Desulforapulum autotrophicum HRM2: one gene and its partner. The protein of the gene in region 1 binds, or shares a complex with, the protein of each later gene. Links are inferred from orthologs where the notes say so. Each region holds a gene or a part of one and is shown on either strand. Other genes may lie near its edges. The genes, in order: HRM2_RS15030 and HRM2_RS24315.

The links.
Region 2: the proteins of HRM2_RS15030 (region 1) and HRM2_RS24315 are in contact, whole or in part, in a crystal structure (PDB 3C94), measured with the Escherichia coli proteins. The link is inferred for Desulforapulum autotrophicum HRM2 from one-to-one orthologs.

The regions. Positions count from the first base shown.
Region 1 is NC_012108.1:3,449,038-3,464,730, forward strand. Bases 12,745-15,693 are described here. They hold HRM2_RS15030 (exonuclease domain-containing protein), read right to left. Parts: upstream 14,953-15,693; coding sequence 13,537-14,952; downstream 12,745-13,536. Other genes in these bases: HRM2_RS15025 (PilZ domain-containing protein), read left to right, coding at 12,745-13,524; rpsI (30S ribosomal protein S9), read right to left, coding at 15,013-15,408; rplM (50S ribosomal protein L13), read right to left, coding at 15,435-15,693. Also shown: HRM2_RS14950 (DUF350 domain-containing protein), read right to left, coding at 1-345; HRM2_RS25365 (hypothetical protein), read right to left, coding at 342-1,025; HRM2_RS14960 (hypothetical protein), read left to right, coding at 1,258-1,827; HRM2_RS14965 (aminopeptidase), read left to right, coding at 1,849-3,276; HRM2_RS14970 (D-alanyl-D-alanine carboxypeptidase/D-alanyl-D-alanine-endopeptidase), read left to right, coding at 3,260-4,441; GTP cyclohydrolase FolE2, read right to left, coding at 4,473-5,258; HRM2_RS14980 (tRNA lysidine(34) synthetase), read right to left, coding at 5,255-5,986; rpoZ (DNA-directed RNA polymerase subunit omega), read right to left, coding at 5,998-6,204; transcription elongation factor GreA, read right to left, coding at 6,220-6,687; HRM2_RS14995 (phosphatidylserine decarboxylase family protein), read right to left, coding at 6,849-7,520; tRNA (adenosine(37)-N6)-threonylcarbamoyltransferase complex dimerization subunit type 1 TsaB, read right to left, coding at 7,553-8,254; lon (endopeptidase La), read right to left, coding at 8,251-10,674; HRM2_RS15010 (prepilin peptidase), read left to right, coding at 10,859-11,635; HRM2_RS15015 (chemotaxis protein CheX), read right to left, coding at 11,644-12,093; HRM2_RS15020 (HU family DNA-binding protein), read left to right, coding at 12,395-12,664; more of HRM2_RS15025, read left to right, coding at 12,742-12,744. UniProt on the Escherichia coli protein: Degrades single-stranded DNA (ssDNA) in a highly processive manner.
Region 2 is NC_012108.1:5,542,777-5,558,334, reverse strand. The notes cover bases 4,178-6,991. They hold HRM2_RS24315 (single-stranded DNA-binding protein), read left to right. Parts: upstream 4,178-5,242; coding sequence 5,243-5,740; downstream 5,741-6,991. Other genes in these bases: HRM2_RS24310 (hypothetical protein), read left to right, coding at 6,625-6,991; HRM2_RS28415 (Fic family protein), read right to left, coding at 5,790-5,906; HRM2_RS24320 (THUMP domain-containing class I SAM-dependent RNA methyltransferase), read right to left, coding at 4,178-5,081. Outside these bases: HRM2_RS24330 (ABC transporter substrate-binding protein), read right to left, coding at 1-1,525; HRM2_RS24325 (acyl-CoA dehydrogenase), read left to right, coding at 2,029-3,843; more of HRM2_RS24320, read right to left, coding at 3,906-4,177; more of HRM2_RS24310, read left to right, coding at 6,992-7,944; HRM2_RS24305 (hypothetical protein), read left to right, coding at 7,941-8,636; HRM2_RS24300 (hypothetical protein), read left to right, coding at 8,654-13,084; HRM2_RS24295 (hypothetical protein), read left to right, coding at 13,109-14,119; HRM2_RS24290 (hypothetical protein), read left to right, coding at 14,290-15,558. UniProt on the Escherichia coli protein: Plays an important role in DNA replication, recombination and repair. Binds to ssDNA and to an array of partner proteins to recruit them to their sites of action during DNA metabolism. Acts as a sliding platform that migrates on DNA via reptation.

The DNA of each region.
Region 1 (15,693 bases):
CCTTAAAAGCTCGTCACTGATTTTGAATTTAAAAAGAATCAGCCAGTCACAGACGAACGAGGAGATATTTAGCAGAACGATGCTCAGAACCCCGTAGATCAGCAAATCCATAAGGTCTGCCGTAAAACCTGCGGACGGTCCCACAATGGCAGCGCCAATGGCAAGGACAAGGCCCGCATAGTAGCCGGTCACGGCAAGGCTGACCGCAGGGTTGTCGTTTTCCACCATTTCCCTGTTCAGATCAAAATCACGGTGGAGCAGATTGTAGACCACCTTGCCAAGGGCAAACAGAACAAAAAAAACAGCCATAAAGATGATACCGGTCAAGAGATGATCAAAATTCATTTTCCAAATCCTCCAGATCTGCTTCTAAAACCGGTTTTGGTCCTGCCCATTCGTTTTGCCGCCTTTTGCTTAAACGAACTCTGGGCCGCACGGTTTGCTTCCATGCGCCGTGAGTAGAACCCGGGATTCTTGGCCTTTACAACGCTGCCCGTAGATCCAAATTCCTTGTTCCTGCCAAAAAACGGTCGGTTCGTGGACCGGGACTGGTTGTACATGGCATAGTCGTTGCGGTAAATGGGTCGGTTCCACCCGCCAAACAGGCTTGAGAACAGGGCGTACTTTCCGTAGAACTCCCAGAAGGATCCCCCCTGGGAATCCTGGCGCCAGTTGCCGTATTTCGGGTCCCCCACGTAGCTGTACCCGGGAGGTGCCACCTGGTTGTCAAGGGTGCCGTCTTTTTTGGAAATAAGGGCCATGCCGAGGAATTCCCGGTTTTGGTTGTAAAAGGTTTCAGGCACTTCCAGCCAGTCGGTTCGCGTGGAATCGTCGGGTTTTACCACAAGGTATTTGTGGGAATAGGTTTTAAAAAAGGTGCCCTGCTCCCGCATATCCTCAAGAACAACCGAGTAGGTGGGCTCGTCTGCCAGATCGGCCTTGATTTTGTCCAGGGGAAGGCGTGTTGATGATCCACCCGAACAGGCGCTGAGGAAAAAAACAGCGCAGAGCCAAAGGGCCGTCAAATAGTTATGTGGATGATAAATTTGCATAGTTGTGCTTTAGCATAAATCCTCTAAAAGGAGCAAGGATAATCCTGAAAAAACACCCCGGGCCATTCAGCAATTCTAATTGCGGCTGTATCTATAACTCGATTATCAAGTTTTTCTTCGAACCGGCAGGCGGGAACGGTCGGTGTCTGCTTGCTGAACCTTATTGATTCTAATTGCCCGATCATGGTAATATGCACCCATGTCCATGCCTTTGATTAAAAATTCAGCCCTGACTTTCAGTGCTGCAGTCCTGCTGGTGATCGTCCAGATCCTGGGTTCTTCCCCTGCCGGGGCAAACCAGGGGATTGGCTGCTACTACATCAGATACGACATCAAGTCGTCCAACAACCGCATTGTGGATTCAGCCCTTGTCATGGTCCCGGCCGATCAGGAATACCGCACCTCGGTTTTTTACCCCCACCGGGCAGGGGGGGGCACCACGGCAGTACCAGGGAATTCAGCCGAACAGAGCCTGGCCCGTGCCCAGGAAAATGCCCTGAAAAAACTTTTGGAGCAAAGGGGATTAAAGTCTGTTTCATCACGTTCATCGGTTTTTTCCGGCAAGACAGCCGCCATGGAAACGGTGATCAGCTATGAGGGTGCATTCCTGCCCCCCATTGAGGTTGTGGAGCAGAACTATAGCCCCCGGACAGAATCCTTTAACGCTGTTTTTCTGGTCAGGTTCAGCCCCATCGCCTTTCCTGACCAATGGAAATGGCTTGAATTTAAAACACGAGTAAAATCGATTTTCCAGGATATTATTTCATTATTTTAACGTTTAACACCTAGGAACAAAATGAATAAAAAAGAGATTGAACAGCTTAAGACCAAACTTTTCAAACAAGACCGCCTGGCCTGGGACGAACTGGCTTCAGCAGAAACGGAAAAGGTATTTGCCCTGGCCGAAGACTACAAAATTTTTCTTGACCGTTCAAAGACCGAGCGGGAGGCAGCAGGTCAAATCGTTGCACGGGCCGAGGACAAGGGATTTATCAGCATGGACGCAGCCCTAAAACAGGGATCGGTCTCCCCCCACCAAAAGGTCTACTCAATATTCAAGGAAAAATGCGTTGCCCTGGCCGTGGTGGGCAAGGCCCCCATTCAAGACGGCATGAACCTCATTGCCTCCCACATTGATTCACCGCGCCTGGATCTCAAGCAGAATCCCGTGTATGAGGACACCGACCTTGCCCTGTTAAAGACCCACTACTATGGCGGCATACGAAAGTACCAGTGGATGTCGATTCCCCTGGCCCTCCACGGCAGGATCATCCGGGCCGACGGCGAAACCATGGACATCACCATTGGTGAAGGAGCGGATGATCCCGTGTTTGTGGTGTCTGATCTTCTGCCCCACCTTGCCGGCAAGATCCAGGAGGACAAAAAACTCTCGGAAGCCTTTGAGGGCGAAAAGCTTAACCTTATTGCCGGAAGCCTACCCCTGGGTAAAGACAGCGTCAGCGACCGGTTCAAGCTTGCCCTGCTCAACCTTTTTCACCAGCGGTACGGTATCTGCGAGGCTGATTTTGTCAGTGCGGAATTAGAAGCCGTGCCGGCAGGCAGGTCAAGGGACATCGGCCTTGACCGATCCCTTGTGGGCGGATACGGCCAGGATGACCGGATCTGTGCCTTTACCGAGCTTACTGCACTTTTGGAGACCAAGGCACCCCAGCGCACGGCCCTTGGGCTTTTCTTTGACAAGGAAGAGATCGGCAGCGAAGGAAACACCGGTGCCCAGACAGCCTTTATGGCCGATTTTATCTCAGACCTTCTCCGCCTCACAACAGGGGCAGGGGCGGTAACCGAGCAGACCGTCAGACGGGCCCTGATCAACACCCGTGCCCTGTCAGCGGATGTCAATGCCGCCATGGATCCGGATTTCAAGGAGGTCCATGAAAAGATGAACGCGGCAAAAATCGGCCACGGCGTCTGCATGACCAAGTTCACAGGCTCCCGGGGAAAATCGGGTTCAAGCGATGCCAGTGCTGAATTTGTCGGTGCAATCAGAACCCTTTTTGATAAAAATAACATCGTCTGGCAAACCGGAGAGCTCGGCAAAATCGACCAGGGGGGCGGCGGCACCCTGGCAAAATTTCTTGCCCAGCGGGGAATGGAAATCCTTGACTGCGGCCCTGCCGTTCTTTCCATGCACTCGCCCTTTGAAATCGCAAGCAAGGCCGACATCTACATGACCTTTAAGGGATACCATGCCTTTTTTGCATAAATGGATTCTTCTGCTCTTCCTGGCAATGGCCCTTGTCCAGTCCCCTGGGGCCATTGCCGGAACACCTAAGATCGGGTATCTTGTGGCCGACAGCCACGGAAAAGTCATGGACGCCCTGAACCCGGACCAGGCGTTCGTACCGGCATCAACTTTTAAGTTGCTCACGGCCCTGGGTGCCTTTAACGAACTGGGGGAAAATTTCAGATTCAAGACAAAATTTTTCCTGGGTCCGGACCGGACACTTAAAATAAAAGGCTCTGGAGATCCGCTCATCACATCGGAAATCCTGGAAAAAAGCTGCTGCGACCTTGCATCTATTCTTTTGAAAAAGGGCGTTTCAACGATCAAGACCCTAGTGGTTGACAACCTTTTTTTTGAGCCGGACATCCAAATCCCGGGCACGGGCGGCTCCACCAACCCCTATGATGCAGGGGTGAACGCCCTTAGCGCCAATTTCAACACCGTATCGTTCAGGTTTGACAAACACGACGGTCAACTCCTGAGCGGGGAACCCCAGACCCCCCTGCTGTCGTTTACACGCCCCAGGATTCTGGCCTCGGGCCTTGACCGGGGAAGAATCGTTCTTTCAAGGATTGAAAGCCGAACCTATGCAGGACGACTGGTCAAGTTTTTTCTGGAACAAAAGGGAATCAAGGTAATGGGCGGAGTCGAGGAAGGTCAGGTGCTTCAACAGGATTTGCACATCTATACCCATGTCTCACCCTACACCCTGGCAGAACTGGTACGGCAGCTGTTACAATTTTCCAACAACTTCATGGCAAACCAGATTTTCCTGACGGCCGGAGCAGCAGCGTTTTCACCCCCTGCAAGTCTTGAAAAATCGGTGGGTGCCCTCAGGGCCTACGCCAGCAATACCCTTGGCATTGAAAACATTTCCATTGCCGAAGGTTCCGGCATTTCAAGGCGCAATAGAATCTCCCCCCGTGAAATGCTCAAGGTGCTGATGGCATTCAAATCCCATTATTCACTCATGAACCACGAACGAGACGAGTTCTACAAAACAGGCACCCTGGACGGGGTGCGTACCCGGGTCGGGTATTTTACAGGCAAAAACAACAGCCTCTTTCCCTTTATCATCATGATCAATCAGCAGGGGCAAGGATACAAAATAATAAAAGAGCGATTAAAATCCATGGTCCAATAGAACAGCCCCATACCCGGCCACGGTGCCTAGGTTAAAAGTTGGTTCTGTCACCGTTTTCAATGTAGGCATAGGCGCTGTGGTTGTGGATGGACTCAAAATTTTCAGCACTCACCGAAAACCAGGTAATGTTCTCATCATCGTTGAGAATCTGTGACACATCCCTGACCACGTCCTCCACAAACTTAGGATTTTCATACCCCCGCTCGGTGACCGCTTTTTCATCCTCACGCTTGAGAACAGAATAGACATCACAGGAGGCACACCCCTCCACAAGATTAATCATGTCCTCGATCCAGATGAGGCGCTTAAAGCGGGTGGAAACAAGCACCTCACCCCGCTGGTTATGGGCACCATATTTGCTGATTTCCTTTGAGCAGGGACAGACCGATGTAATGGGAACGGCCACCTTGAGCACCATGTCCCGGTCACGTTCAGGCGTGGATGAGCCGTGGATGGAACAGATGTAATCCATCAACCCCTTGCAGCCAGTCACGGGAGCCTCTTTTTCTACAAAGTAGGGAAAGGTAATCTCGATATGGGAACTCTGGGCACCCAGGGTCGTTTTCATGTCTTCAAGAATATTGTCAATGGAGTCAAGGGAGACCTGCTCCCGAAAGAGGTTCAGCAACTCCACAAACCGGCTCATGTGGGTGCCCTTGCACTGGTGGGGCAGATCCACAAACATGCCGATGGTTGCGATGGTGGACTGTACGCCGTTGCTCTTGTCCATCACCTTTATGGGGTAGCGAAGATTCTTGATCCCCACCTTGTCAATGGGGATGTTCCGGTAGTCACGCTGCTTTTGAATATCAATCATAATGTCTGCTTTAAAAGATAATCCATTTTTACCCGGCCCATGGCTTTGAAGATATTTCCCTTGATGTGGGGGTTCTCAGCATACAACCCTTCAAGCATGTGCCTGACAGCTGTCCTTTTTGTGAACCCGTCACTGGGACAGGGATTCTTGAAAGCCGGAAATCCCAGAGATTCAGACAAAGATACAATGCGTCGTTTTTCAACATAGGCAAGGGGTCTTATGATCTCAAGCGTTCCGTCAAAAAAAGACTGGCAGGGCTTCATTGTCCCAATGGCTCCAGAATAAAACATGTTAATAAAGAGTGTCTCAATGAGATCGTCCTTGTTGTGGCCAAGGGCAATGGTGTTGCACCCCTGATCCCTTGCGATCTCAAAAAGGCGCTTCCTCCTGAGGCGCGAGCACAGGAAGCAGGGATTTTCCTGATTCTCGTCGCTGTGAGCAACAATACCATGGTCTGTACGTTCAACCATCAACGGCCCGAGATGAAATTCCACATAGGCCTTGAGGTCTCCTGCAAAGCTTGGCTCAAACCCAGGGTCCACATAAACCGGCACAAGATGAAAATCCAGGGGAGCCTTTTTTTTTAGATCAACCAGCATCCTCAAGAGGGTCAGGCTGTCCATGCCGCCTGACACCCCTACAACGATTCTGTCTCCCGGGGAAATCATGCCATAGTCATGGACGGCTTTTCCCAGGGAACGGTTGACTTTTTTATAGACCCCCTGCAACAATCTTCCTGCTACCCTTTTTTGTCGGATTTATTTTTCAGTACAATCCGGTTGGCGGCAATCTCCCTCAACGCTATGACGGCATCTTCGTTTTTAGAAGGTTTAATGAGCAGATCAGCGCCTTCCCGGAGCTGGCGAACCCGCAGGGCCGCCATGTGTACCAGGGCAAACCGGCTGGGTACATTTTTCAAACAGTCTTCAATGGTTACTCTTGCCAAAACAAACCTCCAGTATTATAAAATGTCTACAATCTCATAGTTCCTCTTGCCACCGGGCGCCTGAATAACGATCTCGTCCCCAGGCTGCTTGCCGAGGAGGGCCATCCCAAGGGGAGAGGATACGGAAATTTTCCCCTTGTGGATGTCAGATTCTTCCTGACCGACGATCATATACTCAACCTCTTCTCCAGAATCAAGGTTTTCAATAACAACCCGGGAGGCAAAACGGACACAATCCTTGGACACCGTTGCAGGGTCGATAATCTTTGCACTGGCAATTTTGTACCCCAGCTCACCGATTCTTCCCTCAATAAAGGATTGCCTGTCCTTTGCAGCATCAAATTCGGCATTTTCAGAAAGATCGCCATGGGCCCGGGCAATCTCGATGGCCTTGATGTTTTGCGGACGCTCAATTGTTTTAAGTCTCTGCAGCTCTTCCTTTAGTGCTGCATAACCTTCTATTGTGATAGGTATCTGATCCAAGATCTTCTTTTCTCCATATAATATAAAAAAACAAAATAGTCCATCTCCAGGCCTGCCCATATAGGCCAAGGGATGGACAAACAAACAATCATTAAAAAGAGCCTGTCATGAACAGGCTCCTGCTTTTCTTAAATTTTCCCCCTGCATGGCAGAATCTCGTTCTAAGCCATATACCCAACAATGGAAGACCCGGCACTCACCCGTTCACCCACCTTGACACAGATACGGGTGTCCATGGGAAGATAAAGATCTAATCGTGATCCAAAACAGATCATACCATACCGGTCACCCCGGACAAGGATGTCACCCTGTTTTACATCACAGACGATTCGTCTTGCCACAAGGCCTGCAATCTGAACCACCCCGTAGCGGCTGCCCTGGTTCGTCCGGAGGACAAGGGCATTTCTTTCATTGTCCTTGGATGCCTTGTCAAGGGAGGCGTTAAAGAACTTACCCGGATAATAGGTTGTTTCTTCCACCGTTCCGGCAAAGGGCACCCGGTTCACATGGACGTTGAATACGTTCATGAAGATGCTCACCATGATGCAGGGCCCGTCGACATAGTCGTTATCCATGACCTTTTCCGCCTTGACCACGCGGCCATCAGCAGGCGACACCAAGGCATTTTCCTCCCCGGGGATTAATCGGTCAGGATCCCTGAAGAACCAGCAGACAAAGGCCGTCGCGGCCAGGGCTGCAACGCCAGGGACCCACCAGCCCATAAAAAAAAGCAAGCCCGTCACAATGCAGGCTGAACAGATGTAAACCAAACCGGGTCTTGCAAAGGGAAAATCAGCCTTTGCAGGCCATTTTGTAACTTTCTTATTTTCCATTCTTATCTAAATACCAGAGAGAAACCACCTTGTCAACAAAAGCGGTCGGGATGTCTGTCGTAGTTTATCTCAGCATCCGACCGTCGGATGTATACGGGCAAAAGGGACAAAGGATCCTTTGAAAGCAGTTCCGGGGTCTGAAAAAGGGCATGGGCCAATGCCGATGCCCTGACCTGGTTCTGAAATTGAGGTGCAAACGAGGCCTCCTTCGGGGCAAGGACATCTATTTCTTTGTGGTATGCCTCGACACCGGAACCCACATAAAGGGCTGCCCCGCCTGCAAGGGAAACGGCCTGTTCCGGGGTGACGCAGACCTCTTCTGACTTGTGGATCATCCGCCCCTTTGAAAAACGGTAACAGGCCGTGTAAACCTCTCCCCTTTTGGCGTCCATCAATGCACAGACCGTTCTGTCAGACGTTGCCACCTGCCATGCAATGGCGTCAAGGCTTGAGATCCCGGCAACCGGCTTTGATGCGGCATAAGCAATCCCCTTTACAACACTGATGCCGATGCGAAGCCCGGTGAAACTGCCCGGCCCCCTTGCCGCCACAAACCCGTCAATTTCAGACAGGGGTATACCGGCCCGTGTGGAGAGCATGGAATGAATCATTTCCATGATTACCCTGGAATGGGTGATCCTGCTTGAGAAGAACTCTTCACACACAAGCCTTGAATCCTCAACAAGGGCAACGCTTGCACTTGTCTCGGAGGTATTTACGGCAACAATCTTCATTGTGCCTCAGTCACCCCATCCGTCTCCTTACCCGGCTGGGGAATCTGACGTGGCTCAAAGGCAATGTCAAGCACCTGATCAAGCTCCTTGACACAGAAGAACTCAATCTTTTTCTTAACGCTCTTTGGCATGTCAAAAAGATCCTTTCGGTTCTTTTCCGGAATGATGATCTTTTTTATCCCCACCCGCAGGGCACCCAGGGCCTTTTCCTTGAGTCCGCCAATGGGAAGCACCCTTCCCCTGAGGGAAATCTCGCCGGTCATGGCCACCTGATTACGGACAACCCTTCCGGTAAACGCTGAAATAAGGGCCGTTGCCATGGCAATGCCCGCCGAAGGGCCGTCCTTTGGAATAGCACCGGCAGGCACGTGGATGTGAATATCCTTTTCCTCAAACGCTTCTTTTTTTATGCCGAACCGTTCCATGTTGGCCTTGGTAAAAGTGAGGGCAGCCCTTGCAGACTCCTGCATCACATCCCCGATCTGGCCGGTCACGGAAAGTTCACCCTTGCCGTGGCACAGGGCAACCTCGATATAAAGAGGCTCTCCGCCCACCTCTGTCCAGGCAAGACCAGTCACAAGGCCCACCTGGCTCTCTTCCTGGTCAAGTTCATCAACATATGTCGGTGGCCCGAGAAAGGTCGTCAAACTCTGTTTTTTTATGGCATATTTACCCTTCTGACCTTCAGCAATCTTTCTTGCTATCTTCCGGCAGATGGCACCCAGCTTTCTTTCAAGTTCGCGCAACCCTGCCTCAAGGGTGTACTCGGAAATCACCGCTGCAAGGGCTCCGGAACTGATGGTGATGTGACGTCTGCCCAGTCCGTTCTCCTTTAGCTGCCTGGGAAAAAGATGGGTTGTGGCAATGGTCTGCTTCTCCTCCCTTGTGTAACCGGGTATCCGAATCACCTCCATGCGGTCCAGAAGGGCCGATGGAATGGTGTCGGTCATGTTGGCCGTAAGGATAAACAATACCTTTGAAAGGTCAAAGGGCATGTTCAGGTAATGATCACTGAACTCGGTGTTCTGCTCCGGGTCCAGGGCCTCAAGCAAAGCTGAGGAAGGATCACCCCTGAAATCATTGCCAAGCTTGTCGATCTCATCGAGCATGAACACCGGGTTGTTTACCTTGCACTGGCGAAGTCCCTGGAGTATCCGGCCGGGCATGGCCCCGATATAAGTTCGCCTGTGGCCCCTGATCTCAGCCTCATCCCGGATGCCGCCAAGGGAGATGCGTATGAACTTTCGCTTCATTGCCTTTGCAATGGCCTGGCCCAGGGAAGTTTTCCCAACCCCGGGAGGTCCTGCAAAACAAATAATCTGGCCCTTTAAACCGGGGTTGAGTTTTCTGACACTCAGGTATTCAAGTATTCGATCCTTGACCTTGTCAAGGCCGTAGTGATTCTTGTCAAGGAGCTGGGCTGACTTTTCAATGTCCAGAAAATCCTTGGTCGAACGGTTCCAGGGCAGCTCCACAATGCAGTCAAGATAGGTCCGTATGATGGACGCCTCTGACGAGTCCGAATGCATCTGTTCAAGGCGCCTCAACTGTTTAAAAGCCTCTTCAAGGGAATCAGGTGGCAGTTTTGCCTTTTTCAGCTTGACCTTATAATCTTCGACCTCTGCAAACCGGTCTTCGCCCTCCCCTAATTCCCTGTGGATGGCCTTGACCTGCTCCCGAAGAAAATAGTCCCGCTGGCTCTTGGATATTTCATCCTTTACATCGGTCTGGATTCTTGCCTGGACCGTTGAAAGTTCAAGCTCCCTTGCAAGAAGATCATTAACCTTTGTCAGACGCTTAACCGTGTCCGAGGTTTCCAGTAGAATCTGGGCATCCTCGACCTTGAGCCTGAGATTTGCCGCAACAAGATCGGCAAGTTTTCCCGGAGACTCAATATGCTCAAGAATCAACCCCACATCCCCAGACAACTCTCCCCTCAGGGCAAGAATCTTTTCACTGCTCTCCCTTACGTTGCGCATGAGGGCTTCGGTTTCAATGGTAACCTCCTCAAGCTCCAGATCCTTGACAAGGGCAATTTCAACCTCAAAACTGGCCTTTTTCTTGATAAATCGCTTGATCTGGGCCTTGGTGATGCCCTGCACAAGGGCTTTTATCCTGCCGTCGGGCAGTTTAAGCATCTTCTGAACCCGGCCCACGGTACCCATCTCATATACATCAGACGCCTTGGGATTCTCCACCTCTGAATCTTTTTGGGCACACAGAAAGAGATAGCGATCCTTAGCCATGGCCTTTTCTACGGCCTTGATGGATTTTTCCCGGCCAACAAACAGGGGCAGAAGCATGTCGGTAAAGATAACAACATCCCTGACGGGCATCATGGGAAGGGTCAAGGGAATATCTTCAAGGCTTCCCTCTTTTTCTATTATCTCGATAAGGTCATCCATATCGGTCTCTGCCATTTGAACTCCTTTTGGTTTTACTTTGATTATTGTAGCACTAACAATAAATCATTTTTACCAGTTTACAACATCAATTCCATTTTTTTATTAATACCGACCCTGACTTGCAGCAATTTGAATTACTGCCTGACTTGACTTGGATCTGAAAAAATTCTATAGGGGAGACACTATAAAAGGAGACCCTATGACCATACCCATGGTATTGACCATTATAATTTTCTTCACAGGGGCATGCATCGGAAGTTTTTTAAACGTCTGCATCTATCGGATTCCCCTCCATCTGTCCATTGTCTGGCCAGGCTCAGCCTGCCCCCGCTGCAAGACCCCCCTGCCCTTTTATCTGAATATACCGATTTTAAGTTATATCCTCATCAGGGGAAAATGCAGATTCTGTCATGCACCCATTTCCATTCGATATCCCCTTGTGGAAGCGTTGACAGGCTTCCTGGCCCTGGCTGTCACGGCAAAGTTCGGGATCACTCCTGCCACTCTTTTTTATTTTACCTTTGCAGCCACCCTTGTGGTCATCTCATTCATCGACATTGACTTTCAGATCATTCCGGACATCATCTCCCTTCCCGGCATCCTCGTATTTGCGTCGGCTTCTGTGTTTATTCCCCGGATGGATTTCATGGACACGATCCTGGGAATTGTCGCCGGCGGAGGGACCCTCTACCTGGTGGCCCTGGTTTATTATCTTATCAGAAAAGAAGAGGGCATGGGCGGCGGTGACATCAAGCTGCTTGCCATGATCGGTGGCGTGGTCGGCTGGCAGGGGGTGGCATTCACTCTTTTTGCCGGTTCTTTGATGGGTACGGCAGGCGGGGTCATCATCATGGTCCTCACAAGGCTTGGGGACGTCAAGCTCAAAATTCCCTTTGGCCCCTTTTTGTCCGCAGGCAGCCTTGTCTACATTTTCTTCGGTGAACCCATTATAAACTGGTACTTCAGTCTGCTTTAGTCTCTTCCCTATAAACAAACCTCAATAAACAGATCTCCCTTTGTGGTTTTAAAGGGAAGCACCAGTACCCGGCCGGCATGGGACATATTCTGCCCCCTGCCGGTCTTGACCTCCAGAAGCTTGACCCCCACGCTTTTACCCATCTCAGTCATTTTTGTGGTCACGTGTCCAGAGACCATATTGCCGATCTCACCCACGGCATCTATTATCTCTTCATCCATCCGGGTCATGGACTCACCAAACATCGCAGAAACAATCCCGAGAATGCTTTTCTCAGTAAAACTCAGACAGGCAGACCCGGTTACATCCCCGGTGATGGACAAAACTGCTGAAATGTCACCCAGGGCAATGGTGTCCGTCTTGACGTAGCACAACCCCGGTGCGGCCTTTACAGAAGCCGTGGTATCGAGAATATAAAGTGTTCCCTCAATAAAAGGATTTACCATTGCAGCGTCCATATTTTCTCCTTTGTGAAATGAATTGTATGCCCATTTAACGGGCTGTGCAACCCATTAATTACAAAAAAATCCCAATAAATGCTTGACACCACCATTGCAAGCACGTAACGTACGAAAAAAAGCTGGTGCACGCCCCCATTGCTGTATCTCAGCTGATTTTTATTAACCAGTTCCAAGTTATATAAAATAAAGGAATCAAGCCAGCTTGCCTTTGCATACTGGTATTAATACCCAAGACTGTTTTAACGAAAGCTTTATATAATTCTGGTAACCTGCTAACGACAAAAAGGAGTGATCTACAATGAACAAAGGTGATTTGATCAACAAGGTATCTGAAGTCCTCAACAGCAAAAAAGACGCTCAGACTGCAGTGGACTGCATCCTTGCGACAGTAACCGAAGCCCTTGCTGAAAAAGAGTCTGTAACCCTGGTAGGTTTTGGAACCTTTAAAACAGCCGAGCGAAAAGCAAGAAAAGGAAGAAACCCCCAGACAGGGAATGAAATTGATATCCCGGCCAGGTTCGTCCCAAAGTTTATTCCTGGCAAAGCACTCAAAGACGCTGTAAAATAACTCGACTTCAGTTTCATACCAGCCGCTCAGGCAGCACTTGTACAAGAGTACAGTGCTGCCTGTAATCTTTATATTCCATGATCTTTCCCCAAGAACCAACCATGCCCATTGATCTTGATATCGAAAGAATACTATCGCCCTGCCTCGGTGTTGAAATTGTTTTCGACCTCAACTCCCTTACGCCCCTTGTCAGGTCGTCGATCATCTACGATGTTGATCATTTAAAACAGATATTCATCACTGCCCAGCCCAGAATTTTGATTCATCCGAATTTCGTTGCAAAGACAATCCACCTGACAACACTGGTGACTGTGCAAGGCAGCAAAAAAAGAATCGGCATCAAATGCAGACCAATCCAGTTTGACAACAACTACCGGTTGTCAAACGACAACCGTGTTGGTGCCATCATTTTTAAATACGATCCACCCATAACAGAGACCACCATTCGTTCGGCATACCGCCTTCCCGTGGGCAAAAGACACGATATCAGGGTAAAACTTATCCATGGGGAAAACAACTATTATTCAACCAAAGACTTTTCAATCAGAGACATTTCCCTGGCGGGAATCTCCCTGGTAATCCCAAAGTTTTTCAAAAACCGGCAAAAAAACCTTCTTGAACGTATTAAAGTCAATGTCCTGATCCCCCTTGGAATCATCATCAACAAGGATCCCGGCATTCCCGACACAGTCATCCCTGCCATCATTAAAATCGTGAGAATACAAAGAAACACCGCAGGACTCTATCTGGTGGCTGGGGCAAAATTTGAACGTTTTGGTAAACATACCGGCGAAGAGGAACTCAACATGTTCATCCACAGGGCCCAACTCGAGGACCTGAAAAGACTCAGCGGCATCTGACCTAAAGAGATTTCACATGGATTTTATGTGGGCGTCAAGCCAGTCAAGGATAGCCTTCTGATCCGCATCAAGCCCTTGAGCCGACCTGACAGAGGCAAGCTCCTGGGCGGCCATATCACAGGTGAATTTCAAGTCGTTCCGATACCCCTTCACAGGGTCATCTCCGAGGGGACCACGAATTTTCACCATATACCTGTCATGGCCGGCACGAACCTCGGGGGCAGCCTGTTCGTAAAAATTTCTCAACACAATCCGTTGGGCAAGGCCCTTAACCCGGGGCGAAACCAGGGTTTCGCAAACGCCCATTTCCCCATTGTTGATCGCCCTGTGGAAAACGCCCATCTCCTTTTTTTCAACACTGGAAAAAAAACCGTCCTGATAAAGGGAGGCATCAAGGTCAAGATCCGGCACAAAGGGATATTTAAACGACCTGTGATGAATGACAAGCTTCTGGAATTCATCCTGGTTCGCTTTGAGCATGGCGATATTTTTTTCACAAACCTGATGCTGGGAGGGGGTAAGCCGATTCCAGAAACGATCCAGGGAAGGCAGCACGATTTTTGCCTCGCCATATCGTTTTCGAAGAACAAAGGGTCCATCGCCTGAATCAGGTTTAAACGGCAAAACCAGCTCCTTGTCAAGCCTGAGCCAGAGACTCTGGTTGGCGTAAGGGGTTGAGTGCCCAAGGCTCAACACCGGTGCCATGTACGTCAAATCACTGCCAAACGATACCGAGACCATGATACAGAGCCTGTGTCGACCAAATATAGACTGGAACACCTCATCCACGGCATCCAGTCTTGCCTGGTCATTCTTTTTATCAAAAAAATCAAGACAATAGTTCCACATGCGCTTTTGTCCCGAAAGCCGTCGGGCAAGGGCAAGGGTTGCTTCAACATCGGTCATGGCATCGTGGGCCCTGCCGGATTGAACCAGATTATTTTTTTCGCTGATCAATTCAAGGCGCATGGAAGCCTTATCGTCGATTACAGGCCAATGGATCCCATCGGGTTTAAAAATCCGATAAAGGGTGGCAATGGGAAGCAGATCCATTCGGGCACAATCATTGGCATACTGGTGGGTGTAGGGGTCAAGAAGATTTCGATAAAAGGCGAATCGCAGGAATTCGTCATCAAACCCAAGGGAGTTGTAACCGATACTGATGGTATCAGGCGTATTTAACAGCCGGTGAATAAGGGCTACGCCCTGGTATTCACATAGTCCGTCTTTTAAATCTTCAGGGGTAAGTCGGTGGGTGATAAATGCACCCGGGGAAGGAACGATATCGTTTCGAAGGGATATGACTATGGACGTCCGATCTATCTCCCTTAATTCCAAGTCCGTTCGAATGGCGGCAAAGGTGAGAATCTGATCAAAGGCGGGATTGAGTCCGCTTGTCTCAATATCATAGAAAAGAAAAGTTTTCATGGATACAAAAAAAATGGGAATACTTCATTCTTTAAAAAAAGAAGCATTCCCATTTGAATTTTATCTCTTGGAGAACTGGAAACGAGCCCGAGCACCCTTCTGGCCATATTTTTTACGCTCTTTAACCCTGGCGTCACGGGTAAGACAACCCGCCTTCTTAAGGATACCCCGAAGGTCCGGATCTGACAGAACAAGGGCCTTAGTAATGCCGTGACGGATCGCCTTGGCCTGTCCCATAATGCCACCGCCAAGAACGGTCACCTTGATATCAAATACATCCGCCTTGTCCGTCAGGGCAAGGGGAAGTTCAAGTGCTTCCCGGGCCGTACCCAGAGGAAAGTAATCCTCCAGTGCCCTGTTGTTGACAGTGATGATCCCTGTTCCGGGCTTGATCCAGGTTTTTGCCACAGAACACTTTCTCTTACCGGTAGCATAATAGCTGTTATTATTTTCCATAAAATATTTCCAGTCCCTTTTCTCGACTAAATTTCAAGTGTCTTGGGCTGTTGAGCTGCATGGGGATGCTCTTCACCAGCATAGACGTATAATTTATTGTTAAGCTTCCTGCCAAGCCTGTTCTTGGGAAGCATTCCCCTGACAGCCCTTCTGACAAGCTCTTCAGGCTGCTTTACCAGAAGTTCTTTTGCTGTAATAGACTTTAGGCTTCCGGTGTAACCGGAATGGCGATAATAGGTCTTCTGATCCCACTTATTGCCGGTAAGCCGTACCTTGTCTGCATTA
Region 2 (15,558 bases), 2.1 Mb from region 1 along the record:
GGAAATTCATGGAGTTGATCACAGGCTTGATGCCAACGTTGTTTTTGCCGGCATAGGAAAGATTCTGCCAGTGGAGGGGAATAAAGGCCGCATCGTCATACAGGATCTGCTCGATTTCCTTGAGCATGTCGGACCGCTTGGCAAGGTCCGTCTCTGACTGGGCAGCCACTGTCAGTTCATCTACCCGTTTGTTGCAGTACACGCCGCTGTTGTATGCACCGTAACCGGTCTCCTTGTTGATGCACATCATGAGGAACTCGGTGAAATTACCGGAATCTTCTGTGTCTGAATGCCATCCGATCATCTGGATGTCAGCCACCTTTGCATCAAATTCATCCCAGTACTGGGCCTTGGGCATGGTCTTGAGGTTCACCTTGATGTTGATCTTGGCAAGCATCTGGACAACGGCCTCTGCAATTTTTTCATCCTTTACATAGCGGTTGTTAGGAGCGATCATGGTGCATTCAAACCCATTCTCAAGTCCGGCCTCTTTCATGAGGGCCTTTGCCTTTTCAAGGTCAAAGCGGGGTTTGAGGTTTTCCTTGTATCCCGCATATCCTTCGGGTCCCTGCTGGGCTGCAACCGTTGCCGTTCCCTTCATCAGTTTTTTGACAATGCCGGCGTTGTTCACGGCATATACCATTGCCTGGCGAACCCTGACGTCCTTGAACTCAGGACGACGCTCCTGGTTCATCTGGAAGGTGATGATTCGGCCGCCGTTGATGGTGACAAGCTGGACATTTTTGTCGCCCTCAATGCGGTTGAAATCCTGGGGAGGAACGGGGGAGATAAAGTCAACATCGCCTGAAAGAAGGGCGGCAACCCGGGTTGCATCCTCTTTGATGGGGGTGAGGATCATTTGATCCACATTGCCTGGAGACTTGGTGTCCCAGTAATCTTTAAACCGGTCAAACACCATCTTGACGCCCTGCTCCCGGGAGGAAACCACAAAGGGGCCGGTTCCGGAGAGATGGTCCAGGGCATAGGAGGGACCAATTTTTACAATGGCGTCCTTGGGCTGGCCGGACTCATCCGTTCCTGTGTAAAATTCAGAATCCATGGCAAAGAAATAGGTGGCCATGTTTAAAAGAAGGGCATAGGGTTTTTTTGTTTTAATGTCCACGGTGTAGTCGTCAATGATGGTAACGCCTTCAAAGGGCTCAATCAAACCCTTGTAGTCTATACTTTTTCTCATGCGGTCAAAGGTCCACTTCACATCCTTTGCCGTAAAGGTGTTGCCGGAATGAAATTTAACCCCTTTTCTAAGGTAAAAACGCATGGTCAGATCATCCATCCGTTCCCACTTGGTAGCAAGGCGGGGTTCAAACTGCATATCCTGGGTCCAACGGACCAGGGGATCAAAGCACCAGTGTGACAGCTGAAGCATTCCGCCCGAGAGTTGAACATGGATGTCAAGGGAGACCGGATCAGCATCAAGACCGACTTTCATTGTTTTGGCATTGGCTGAAAAACCAAATGCCATCACCATGAAAAGGGTTAAACCAAATACAATAATTTTCTTCATCCCATTCCTCCTAAAAAGTTTAATGTGGGGCAGGCAACACCGATTTGTTCAAGGGTAATTTTGTTGTCTGCAATAGCGTATAACCGATCAAAAATACCAGACGGAAGACAGGGGGTCAAGTAAATAACCCCCTGTTTTTAATATTCGATCCTGCTGAAAGGGCCTGTCTCGACCTGTTTTCGATTTACAGCTAATGTCGAAATGTCTTAAAAACCAAAAACTTGTTGACTATCTGTCGTTCAAATGTAATGAATGATAATTCATTTATCAAACAAGGGGAAGACAGTCCGTAGCAACCGGGGTAAAGCGAGTGCTTGTTTTTATAAAACTATCTGTTTCTACTTTGTTTATTGTTTGAATTTTTGTTTTGGCATTAGGGCTATTCCTTGAACATTTGCCTTTTGAAGCCGGATTTAGAATATGAAGGGAAATTCATATCCTGTCTGGTTCAGGGCGATTGATCCAGGGGCTTTATTAATAATAAATTCATGGGGAGTTCAGCAATGGCACAGTTTATTTCCGACAGAAGGGATATTGATTTTTTACTCCACGAGATGCTTGACACGGCAGGGCTTGCAAAGAAAAGCGAAAAATTTGCAGAGTTCAACAAAAAAACCATCGACCTCATTGTTTCCGAGGCCCGCAACCTTGCGGTCAAGGAGATCCTTCCCACCCAGAAGGAGGGTGATGAGCATGGCTGTGTTCTGGAGAACGGCAAGGTAACAACGCCTCCTTCATTCAAGCGGCTCTATGACCTTTTTAACGAGGGAGAATGGCTTGCAATGACTGAAGACCCTGAATGGGGTGGACAGGGCATGCCAAGGACTATTTCTTCGGCAACCATGGAATACTTTAACGGGGCCAACTATCCTTTCATGATGTACCCCGGCCTCACCCATGGTGCAGGCAAGCTGGTCGAAGAGTTTGGCACCGACGAGCAGAAACGGGTTTTTCTTAAAAAAATGTACTCCGGCGAATGGGCAGGCACCATGCTCCTCACCGAACCTGGGGCAGGATCCGATGTGGGCGCCCTGACCACCACGGCCAAACGAAACGATGATGGCACCTTTTCCATCACAGGTGAAAAGATTTTCATCTCCGGCGGAGAGCATGACCTGACCGAGAACATCATCCACCCCGTCCTTGCCCGCATTGAAGGTGCCCCCGAGGGCACCAAGGGCATCTCCTTGTTTCTGGTTCCCAAGTTTCTCGTAAACGAGGACGGCTCCCTTGGTGAGTTCAACGATGTGGTGTGCACGGGCATCGAGCACAAACTCGGCATCCACGGCAACAGCACCTGCTCCCTGGCCCTTGGCAGTAACGGCAAGTGTGTGGGAACCCTTCTGGGTGAAGAGAACAAGGGCATGAAGGCCATGTTTGTCATGATGAACGAGGCCCGGCTCCTGGTGGGTTTCCAGGGATTTGCCTGCGCCACGGCTTCGTACATGTATGCCGTGAACTACGCAAAACAAAGAATTCAGGGCAAAAATCTTCTTGAGATGATGGATGCCAATGCAAAGGCCGTTCCCATTATCCAGCACCCGGATGTCCGTCGTCAGCTGCTCAAGATGAAGGCCCTTGTGGAAGGCATGCGAAGCATTCTCTACTATGTCAACTATTGTGCAGACATGGCAGCCATTGGAAAGGATGAGGCGGAACGGGCCAAATACCAGGGCCTTGTGGAGGTTCTCACCCCCATTGCCAAGGGTTATGTCACGGATCGTGCCTTTGAGGTGTGCAGCCAGGGCATGCAGATCTATGGCGGTTATGGATTTATCGAAGAGTATCCCATGGCCCAGCTCCTGAGGGACTGCCGCATCACCATGATCTATGAGGGCACCAATGGCATCCAGGCCATGGATCTTCTCGGCAGAAAGCTTGGTATGAACAAGGGCAAGCCCATCATGGATCTCTTTGGTGAGATGCAGAAAACCGTTGCTGGGGCAAAGGAGATTCCCGCTATCCAGGCCTATGCAGAAAAGATCGAAAAGGCCCTGAACAAGCTTGGCGAGGTTGCCATGACCATGGGACAGACAGCCATGTCACCCAAGGTGCTCAATGCCTTTGCCAATGCCCATCCCTTCCAGGATGCCGCCGGCGACGTTGCCGTGGCGTGGATGCTGCTCTGGAGAGCCTCCATCTCAGCCACCAAACTTGAAAAGGCCAAGGCAAAGGACAAACCCTTTTACAACGGTCAGATCAAGTCACTGCAGTTCTTTGTGGAGACCCTTCTTCCCATGACCATGGGTAACCTTGCTGGCCTTAAAACCGTCAGCGGTGCAGCCGTGGACATTGACGAAGCATCCTTTGCCGGTTAATCTTTTTTGAAGTAATTTCTGTAAAAACATGCCCGGGTCGTTTTGACCCGGGCTTTTCTTTTTCAGTGGATTTTACCCGTGGCTACATGGATTTCAAGTCCGCCGTGGAACAGGGGATGTAACTCCACAGCAAAGGGAAGTTCCCTGGCAAGTTCAGGTTCAGGCAGGAGGATGCCCACCCTCCATCCCTGGAAATTCCGGGCAAGCTTGTCGCCGATCCGTTTGTAAAATTCTGCGGTTTCACCCTTTTCCCCCAGGCGTTTACCATAGGGCGGATTCAGGACCACCACCCCGGCCTGGTCGGTGAAATCCTTCGGCCCAAGGTCAAAGAAGTCCTGTTTGTCTACCTGTACCAGCCCTGAAAACCCATGGTCGGAAAGGGTTTGCTCAAGACCCGCAATCAGATTCCCGGCCTGGTCAAAACCAAAGATAAGGGGCGTTTCCACGTTCCGGAAATTTTTTTCTGCCGTTTTTTTCAGGTGGTTCCACTGGGCCTGGCTGAAACAGGGGAAATGTTCAAAGGCAAACTGCCGATAAAATCCCGGGGGAATCTGGGATGCCATCATTGCCCCTTCAACGAGGAAACTGCCTGACCCGCACATGGGATCCATCAACGGTTCCCTGCCTGAAAAGCCTGTCCGGATCAGAATCGAACGGGCAAGGGTTGACCGCAGGGGGGCCATACCCACTGCGCTTGTGAGCCCCCGCTTGTGGAGAAGGTCTCCGCTGGTGTCTAAAGAGATGAAAAACCGGTCGTCCCTGACCCGGATCAGGATCTTGTAACTGGCAGGTGCGCCGGGTGATTCTGGTGCCGCCATGTCAAGGTGGTCCTGGATGATCTGAACGGCCCGCTCTTCAATGGCTCGCGTGTGATATAGCCTTGAGTGGTGGGTGGTGGCCTCCACATGGATATGGCTCCTTTTTTTAAGAAAGAGCTCCCACTCGACCTGGGCCAGTTTTTTTTCAAGGGTTCTGAAGTTTTCAGCCTTGAATTCCGCAACCTCCATGGTGATTCTGGAGGCGGTTCCAAGGTAAAGATTGGCAAGGTAGCAGGATTTCATGGGACCTGTGAATACAACCCCGCCCTCGGCCATGGTAAAATGTTCCGTTTCCAGGGGAAGGGCTGCAAATTCAGCGGCCAGGATCTGTTTGAGCCCCGGGGTTGTGGACGCAAAAAAGGTCTGCTTTCTTGCGGTTACCCGTCGTTTTATCCGTTTTTCAAATGGTGTTGGTTTCATGGTGTGATTATATCCTTTTAAATGCCCCAAGTAAACGTCGGGTTTGACACTGGTTCATAATTCCGGTAAAAGTTTTTTATGAACAGAACAGATCAGATTCCAGAATCAATGCCTTCAAACAAGCATTCACATAATTAAAACAAAATAAACAGGAGTTTATCATGGCTGGCGTTAACAAAGCGATTATTTTAGGTCATCTTGGCAGAGATCCGGAAATGACATACACCCCCTCCGGGCTTGCGGTGTGTAAATTTTCCCTTGCAACCTCAAAAAAGATGAAGGACGGACAGGAGGTCACCCAGTGGCATCGCTGCACCGCCTTTGGCAAGACAGGCGAACTGATTTCCCAGTATGTGAACAAGGGTAATCAGCTCTATGTGGAAGGCGAGATTACTTACAGCCAGTATGAAAAAGACGGCGTTACCCGTTATTCAACAGACATCATTATAAGGGAGTTCAACTTTATCGGTGGTGGCGGTGGTGGTGGTGGCGCTCAACAGGGCGGTGGCTATCAGGGTGGCCAGGGGGGCGGCGCTCCCCAGGGCGGTGGTTACCAGGGAAATGCCGGTTATCAGCAGGGTGGGGCGCCCCAGGGCGGCGGATATAAGGGCGGCGGATCTGGCGGGTCTGTGCCGCCCAAGGATGATATTCCGTTCTAACCGTTACCATTATTTAAATTGTAAACTTTTAGGGTGTAAGGCTTCGGTTTTACATCCTTTTTTTTGTATCACGGTATCTCTGTTTACCGCTTTTGGGTTTGTCCTGAATGGTCTTTTCGACCAGCCCTGCTTTTAAAGCAGGGGTTTTAAAAGATCCGTGGGGAATTTGGTTCGATTCGTTTTACCTACCAGGGTCAATAGATCTGGAACAGCCTGTTATCTCTTGCATACTGTCAATATTTCAACTTGGTCCCGACCTAGTCCCTTTGCACCATTGCATTCTTATATCGGATTCGAGTCGTATCTGCCAGGACCACCCTCCAGTATACACGTTTCCTGAAGGAGCAGTTGATGGATCCATTAGGCTGCAATCTCTTTTACTTGTGGACAGGGCAAACCGGTCACAAGATGCGAATATCTGTAAAGCGAATAACAGGTTGTTGGCTGGAAAATTCTGGGCCCAGTCCCGAGTTTTGGGTTTGTTTATCGAAAATTGATTTTTAACGAAGTTTATTTCTTTACATGGGGCGACTAGCGTATTGACTTTTTAAGCTGTCCGTACTTATTCTAAGAATCGTATGTTTTAATAAAATTTTGGAGAGATGGTAGGAGTCGATAATTTTCTAAGGTATAAAAATTGTGGCGTATGCTGTGTCTCAGAGCATTATGCTTCAAAATTATGTCCATCATCTTAAGTTGCTTTAAATTTTGTTAGACGCAAATGACATATATCATAACCAAAAGTTATAACGCATATGATAGAATATCCCAATGATCCCATATTCCAGAGGTCGTATGCCCTTGCAATCACGAAGCCTGTCTGTCAGTTGCAGCCCCATCGTGAAACATCTCCTTTTTATGTTGTCGATCATTTTTCGCTTTTTGTGAATACAATTGAGTTTTGTCTCCATTCCCTTGCCCTTGGCAGCCTTGACAGTGAGTTACAGCGGGATGACCTGAAAAATAAAGTTTTCAGTCTGATCCATTTTCAGTTTCAGGCACTTAAGAACGAAAACCCGAGAACAAAAATCCCAGGGCCAGCTGAAATTGATAAATATTCCAGCGAATTTATCAATACGCTTTTGAATGTAAAAAAAGGCAAGGAGTTTACCGATCGTATTTATTCGATTTCCGACAATAGATTCTATGAAATTCGATTCCGGCTGTTATACGAACTGGATGCATTTGACGGTTCATTCACCATTCAGCCATCGGTGGAATGTATCAATTTATACTTGCAGGCCCTTTCCCAACCCCTGATTGACAAAACCATTGCAACACAGGCCATTCTTGAACACCAGCTTAGATCAGGAAAACTGAGCCAGGCCATTCAGACCGCCGAAGAGCATTATAAAATCACGCTTCAGCAGAAACAGTATCTGATGGAACTTAAGACGAGCATCAGTATCAATCTGAAAAGTGTTCATTGGACCCGGGACATTATACCCCGGGTTGAAGGGGCAGAAGAAAATCTTGCCCTGTTTCTGGATTCGGATAAGCGTATTCTTTCTCATATTGAAAATGATCCCAACCTTGAAGGGGAGAGTGTCGAACAGCTGGCCTTCATCCGCAAAAAGGTCATGGACTGCGCCAACACCTACAGCCAATTGTTAACCGAAATTACCACCATGGGTTCCCATCTCAGGAAAGCCCAGGATGACCAGGCATTTATTGATTCATCCCGGTATGAACATCTCCCGAACATTATCAACGACATTTTCCTTCCTTTAATGGGACTTCCGAAACAATTGATCCCCACGTTGAACGAGAAACTTTTTCCAGCCATTATTCCGCCGTCCCTACCCTACGTGGATGATCTTACCTTTATCGTAAACCGTGCGCTGGTTGAAAGAAATATGGATGAAAATGCCGTCCCTGAACAAGACGAGTTCCAGGAATTCCTACGGGAGGAAGAACCGCTTGTTTCTGAACAGGATTTGTCCGAGATCCTGTCTTTGCTGGATGGTATTTGCCTAACCCGGGAGAGCGTGCTTCTTTCGAATTTGCTTGATCATCTTGTTGACGAAGGTTACTCCCAAAAAGTAGCCGCTGTTTTGCTTGCACATTTTATATTTCAGGCGCCCAGGAACTACCACGGATTTACCGCAGAGAAAACAGATACGACATTTAAATTTGAAAACTTTTCATGCGATGATGTTTTGTTGAGCCGGTCGATAATAGAAAAGGCAGAGGAAGCGTTATGAGTGATATTCAGGATGCATCATACCTTATTACATGCGGTCTCAAACCAAAGCTTGTGCCCAATAAAAATCCAAGGTACCGGGAGCTTCTGGAGCGGTATAATTTGGATGCTGAGTTTCATGGGGTGGTGGAAGAAATTACGGCGGGTCAGGGGCTCGTCATTCTTGATTCCTCACGGCTTCTGGTCCTGGGGTTGAAGGACCAGAACAGCCCATATGCTCCCACTATCCGAGATGTTTTCGGTAATGTCAAACCTGAAGAGCGGATGATGATCGGTATGTCTATCCTTGCCCTGGCAGCTTTTTGTTATCCAACCCCTGAAAGCCTTGACAACCCCCAAGTGATATATCCTTCATGTTACAATATCCGGGAAAGAATGCGAGAGTTGGTTGAAATGGCCTCTAATATTCAAACAGACGAGGAAGTGCCCGGGCTCAGGCAGGTATGGGAAATCATCAAATCCAACGAGCCGATTCAACGCAAAAACGAGAAACACACAAGGGGATCCCTGGCGTGGGCGGTCAAATTTGCTTTTTCGTTTCTTGAGTCACGAAATTTTATTTCCCAGACAAGTGATGACCAGGAAGGGACATTTGCCACCCGGGAAAAATTTCGGGTCCATGTAAAAAACATGATGCTCCATCGTTCTTTCCAGGTGGTGCAGGAGATGGCAGGCATGATGACTTCAAACTAAATAACAGAGGTGCGTTAATGCCATATTTATTGAATACATGGTTTTCAAGGGCGGGACATCCGGCTGCACGCCTCTATGATCTGAAGGTTGAATGTTGCAGCCCGGATAATGCATCAGAGTATACAGATACCATTGTCATGGCGGAAAACGGTGATGGAAAGAGTTCCATCATTCAGCTCATTATTTCAGTTTTTATTCCAAACAAGCGCATGATTACCGGTGGTAAAGGGTTTGATGATGTTCGCACCCTGGATTCATACTTTAAAGCCGGTGAGGTGGCCTGGGTTGTCCTTGAATTCACGGTTGATGACAAACAGGAGTTTTTGTTTGACGATAAGCCCACTCGCATTGTCGGGTTCATGGCATACAAATCCACCGTTCGGGATGATGCCGGCAATTTTGAATTAAAAAGGCATTTTTTCAGTTTTAAAACCGGATCCGGCTTGTCCGCTGATGATATCCCCATGAAGGAGAAAATATCGTATATTGAAGCGTGTGATTGGGCGAATGGTATTTTAAAGCAGCATCCAAAGTCAGAGCCTTTCAGCCACAAGCGCCAGTCCCAATGGGCTGATTTCCTGAAAAGTATCAATATTCATCCGGAGCTTATGAAAATGCAGCTTTTGATGAATAAAAAAGAATCCAATGCAGATGAAATCTTGAAACTGTCAAATATCAATGAATTTGTGGATCTTGTGCTGACCCCGCTGATAGACCCCGAAAGAACAAGCGCCCTTCCAGAGACCATTGAGGCCCACCGTAATGAGCTTGCCAACATTCCGAATCTGCGAAAAGAGCAAGAGTTTATGAATAAATTGGCCCGGCAGGTTTCTTTACTTCAGGGGCCGGGCAAGAATGTAAAACGCCTTGAAAAAGAGATCCATGGATCAGAAAAGAAAAGGGGAGAGATTGCAGATAAAATATCCAACACGGTTTTCCACCTCAAAGAAAAATCTTCAAAACTTCAATCAGATACGCTTGCCTCAAAAAATGAAGTAAATACGGTAACCGACCAAATAAAAAGGCTTAATGCCACCCGTCTCTGGTTTGAAATGAGGAAACTTCAGATCCTGGAGGAGAATGCCAGGATAGATGAAGCGTCGTCAAACAAAAGGTTGGAACAGGCCGAATATAAACTCAAATTGCTTAAAGCCGCTTCGTGCCTGGGGGAACTATTAAAGGTCCAAGCCACGATCCGTTCCATTGATGAAGCCATAGCCAAAGCTGATCTGCCCGCAAAGGCAACCCTTGAACAACTCCATGGGGTTGGAGCCGCCCTTTATACCTTATGCAACAAAAGAATCCAGGCGATTGATAGGGAACTGTCTGATATTCGCAAAAAACTGGCAGACGCCCGCAATGAACAAAAGACGCTGGTCCGCAGGGAGTCATGCCTGAAAAGTGACAAGGTGCATAACAGTGAAATCATTTCCAAGATTGAAGAGTGGTTATCAGAGGCAAAACTCGAACTAAATCATCTTGTGGAATCAGGCGTGATGCTGGCCCAGGAAAATTTTGTACAAGGCAAAGACCGGTGTTTAAGTGAAATATCGGACACGGAAAAATCCATTGAAGACAAGAACCGTTCCATGGGGCAATTGGAAGAGCGGCTAACGGCTCTTAACAAGGATACATTTGAGAGTAAGGTTAACAAGGAAAATTGTAAAAATAAAATTGAGAGAATCAGGGAAAAGATTAAAGATTACAGGGAAAGCCTTGCAAAAATAGAGCACAATCAGACTCTTATGGAACTCGAAGGCGTGGATGTTGTTATCCCCTATGACGCTGGACTCTGTGCACGTCTTGAAAAATATATCGACGAACAAAGGGCTGAACATCAGATATTGACAACAGCCCTAGAGTCGGATCAATTGGATCTGGAAGCCCTTGAGCAGAATTCGGTGCTTCCGCCGTCAAAGGATGTTGTCCGGGTCCTTGATTATTTTTCACACCAGGACATTGCCTGTTTTGGGTTTGGACAGTATTTTGCGCAAAACCGGGTTCTTGCGCCTGGGAAAGTAAGAGAACTTTTGTCCCAACAACCTGCCAAGTACAGCGGCATTGTTTTTCAATCCCCGGAGGAGTTTAAAAAGGCCAAGAAAGTGCCTGCCCTGGCGCATTTGCGTGGGCCGGTTGAACTGACCCTCCAGCAAGAGGGTCTTTCGGTAAATAGCAATTTTTCAGATGGTGTCCATAAGCACGTGGTGCTGCCGGATACCGATGCCTCTTTCAATGGAGACGCCGCTGAAATCTACAAACAGGAACTGAAAAAAAGACTTTATAAAAATGAATCCAGATTGTCCGAGGTCAACAGTCGAGCAAAGAGCGCTTCTAATATTTTCCATCATTTAAAGCGTCATCTGTCAATTTATGGGGTTCTGTCATTGGAAACAATGATTTCTGATTTGTCAGCTTTAAAGGAGGATTTGGGTAAAATCAAATCCCGTATCCTTCATATCAACGCACAAATAGATGACACCATCCATCTTAAAAAAACCATGGAAGTTGAAATTGTTTCTTTCCGAGAACAGCTTGGAGAAAAAAAGAATCACCTGAACGAGTTCCGTGTCTATGAAGAAACCTATCACCGCAAAATTGTTGGGCAAAAGGAGATTATCGAAGAGAAAAAGCGGAAAAACAAGGACATCGATAGGGCACTCAAAAAGATAGTGGCGGATCGGCTGCCGCTTGACAGCCTTATTGATAATCTGGAGGAAAAGAAAGAGCGGCAGGTCGGTCTGCTTGAATCAAAGAAGATAGATAAAGACAGCATCCAGTATTATGACAGGCAGGTGGGTGATGGCAAGGATTATGCCGAAGTTGATCACCATGAATTAACTGAAATGTACAAACGAACAAAAGATCAATATGAGAGCCAGTCGGACCTTACTGCCAAATTGAGGGGGGAAAGGGAAGCCACTGAAAGGCAACGCATGGGCATGGAAAAGAAATATGCCAATCTCAGGGGGAATCTTTCTGATACAGAGGTCAGGGAGGCTTTTGAGACCGACACCCCAGGCATTCAGCAGGAGAGTATTTCTGAACAGGAAACTTTTGTAAATACGTTAAGGGAGAATGCCGGCCAGAAAAAGCAGCAATACAAACAGGCAAAAGAGAACCTGTCTGAATGGCGCAGTCAATATCCTACCATTGAGGAACCGGTGGAGGCTGGGCCTGTCTCAACCGTTGAACACGCTGAAACTGTTTTGGATCGCCTTGAAAACGAGCTGGTTCAGACGAATCATCTGCTTGAAGAGAAAAAATCGACCCATGAACAGTTTAAAATAATGCACAACAACTGCCTGGGTGACATCCGAGGAATTGAGCCTGTTTTGCAGCTTTCCCTTCCCCATGCCAACCATCAGGATAATGGGGACCAGGTTTTTTCCGACATTGAAGAGGCTGGCCGTGCCTGGACGCAAATAGGACAAACAATTGCCGACATTAATGGGGAACTGGATAAATCAAAAGACGCTATCGCCGGGATTACCCAGGCGATAGACAGAATTCTCCATGATGAATCCTATCAGGATATTGCCGAGAAAATAAAAGCCCGGATTCGGAACATTAAAGACAGCCTTTACCTTCAAGCAGAGCACTATCTTTCTGAAATCATCCAGCGGGTGGATAGCATTCATGACACCATCGGCAAGATGGATAAGCGTATCGAGACAATCGTTGAAATCTACCAGCAATATGTGAACGAGGCCCTGGCAAATTTCAAAGCCCTTGAATCCTCATCGCGGTTTCCCGTGAATACCGGAACCTGGGAGATCTGGAGCAAGGAACCTTTTTTCAAGGTTCAGATGAACCCCAAGGTGAAGAATCCGGACTATGTCCGTACCCAGTTATCCTCGTTCATTGAACAGATATTGAGAAATCCCCAGGTGAAATTGAGTTCAAATTCCGTACAATTGATTCTACGGGGGGTACATGAAGTGATTGGGGGTAATTTCTCCATCCGGGCGCTCAAGGTCCAGTCAAATCCCACCAGGGAACGGGATGACATTATGCAGACACTGGCCCATTCAGGGGGAGAGAAAGCCACGGCAGCGATTTATTTATATACAACACTGGCCCGTATGGTTGGCAATAACTGCTACCAGCGCAAAAATTTCCCGTCTTTTTTGATTCTGGACAACCCGTTCGGTCAATGTAACAAGTCCTCTTTTTTGAAATTGCAGAGGGAAATGGCGCGTATATCAAATGTTCAGCTCATCTATTTTACCGGCATCAAGGACACGAGATCGTTAAGTGAATTCAACCGGTTTGTGACCTTGAAAAAAACAGAACGGACCACAAGGGGAGACCAGCGTGTCCAGGCGGTTGAAACCCGTTTTGAGTCAATCACCGCAGATTTTTCCCCAGACCCGATAACAGATCCTTTTGCCCCTGTGCTTGGCATCAAGGCCGGTGCCGATGGCAAAAACACGGAAAGAATCAATTAAAAAAGGTATTTTGGGGCATGCCATATGGATTTAACCACAACATTTTTTGAAAAATTACCCGATAAACAAAAGATTGATCTTTCAGAACTGTGGGATGTTTTTGAAAAGGTGGTGCCGGCTGATATGTGCCTGAACTCCCGGAAAAAATTATCGGAGTTGATCGACAATATGGTAAACGCCCATGGGCTGGAACTGCCAAAATCCAAGGCGCAGTTTAACCGTTCGGCACAGCCCCCATTGCCCAAATTTATCAAGCGTAAACCAAAGCATGGAAGTCACCGGGAAAAGCTAAACCCCAAGCATTCTCTGTGGCATCCTAAATTGGCGTTTCTTCCAGAATCAAGGCTGTCCTCTTTTGACAACTGGCTCAAGGTCGATGGGTGGTTAAAAAACGGCGGGCTTGAAAAAGAGGTTGTACCGGTAAACGAGCGCTCCTATGAGCTCTTTGGTGACGAAAAATATCTGGACAAACAATTTTCCCAGACGGTTCCTTTTACAAAAGGTCAGTTCTCCCTTGATGACCTTCGCTGCCGGCGTATTTATCATCCCCTTTCCTGGGAGGCAGGTCCTGAAAGCGCAAGGGGTAAACCCTGCCTTGTAATTGAAAATATGGCAACCTGGTTTTCATTGAAAACCCTTAATGATGAGCAAGGATGGTATTCGTCGGTTGTTTTCGGGTGGGGAGCAAAATTTGAGGGTAACTGGGTGAACCTTGAATTTATTATGAAAAAGTGCAGGTTTTCAGAGGTCTGTTATTTTGGGGATATAGATGAAAAGGGCTTGATGATCCCTTTTTATGTTAAAAGCCGTTTTGAAGATCAATTTGATATGCCATTTAACCTTGAACCTTTTCTGTATGAAAAACTGTTGTCTCTGGAAGTTACGCCGGGTCCCGACAAGAGCCATACCGGAAAATTCGATTTTAAAAAAATAGCGCCCATCATTCCTGAAAAGATCCGTTCAACGGTCTTGGATCTAATCCAAAATAAAAAGCGTATCCCCCAGGAAGCGCTCCAACCTTTAACGATGTTGTAATTCCGCCTTTTATTCAACCTTGTTTAGCTGTAAAGCCAACAGTCTTTGTTGGTTACTATGAAATAATAATAAGATTGCGTCCATACTCGCAAACTAAATAAATATAAATCCTTGCGAAGGATAAAAAATGTTGATACTGATGTAAAAAACGCAATGGAGATGATGCTCAATTGAAAACCATCCACGTTTCACCGCAAAAAATGGAGCAACAAGACGACTGGCGGCCGGTAGTTTATTTGTCGGGCGGTGCCATCTTGCGTGGGATGGGTGTGGGTTGGTTAACTTTGGGGGATCTTGCTGAGACTTGCGTTGAAGGGTGGCGGGTGAGTCGTAACCCGGCTGCCTTAAATTTTGATCCCATGGTAGAGACGGCCCCGGTTTATCGATTACGAAATATCCAGCCCCACATGATAGAAACAGAGCCGGATCACTTTAGTTCTCCTATGATCGCAGGCCAGCCCTTTTGTGTGGAACCCCTGGATATAATTATCCGGAAGGTTGGCAGATCCTGTGCGGCAATGGTGACCGCCTCCCATGGACGCCATCCTGTTGATGCAAATCTTGGAATTATTCGCGGGTTATCACAAGCTCAAGCCGTATGGGTCTGTTTTTGCCTGAATCAGCCCCTGTATCAGGACTATCTCAACGAATCTGATTCCATTGGTGCCCTGATTCGCCTGGGCCTTAAAAAGATTAAAGGGATGCCAATTTGCCCGGTGCCCGATTTTGTCCAGGACCTTGCCCCCCTTTATATGGGTGTTTATACACGTCTGGTGGATGCCCAGCAGATGCTTGCTTCGGTAAGGCAGCAGGTAAAGGAGTGGAGTGCTACCCAGCTTGCAGGCTTTGACAGGCTTTACTGGACATATTCGAAAAAGTGCCGGGGACAATTCTTCAACCCGCGATACATTGGTGATGCGCTTCATGTTCAGCAGATTGAGCAGGAGTACCTGCGCATTCAACTGATCGAACAATATGGCTTTAAATCCATTACTGAACTTGCTGTTTTGAATCCCATCAATGGAGAAAGGGTTATGGGTCAAGAAAGTAAGGTGCTTCAGATCGCCAACATCTCGGAACATCTTTCCCTCAAATTTCCCCTTTTGGAACGAACCCATGAAACCTGGCGCACCCAATACAGGGCGTTGTGTCAATATGATGTCCTGGTTTCCACTTTTGCAGAAAATGCCCGTGTGGCTTACATGGATACACCCCCCGTGGAGTTGATTTATCCAAGTGGCCAGATTGCGGCACTTCGGTTTCATCAATATCCGGGCGCCTTTGCCTTGCTCATGGAATCACGCCTGGTAAGGATGCAGCTTAAACGGCTTGCAGTCAACGGCGGTCTTCGATTTATACCCTTGGGACAGCTTGATAAAATCGTACTGCCTGAGCCTGATCCGGCCACCGCAAAATTCTGGCATGAAAAGGTGGTGGAA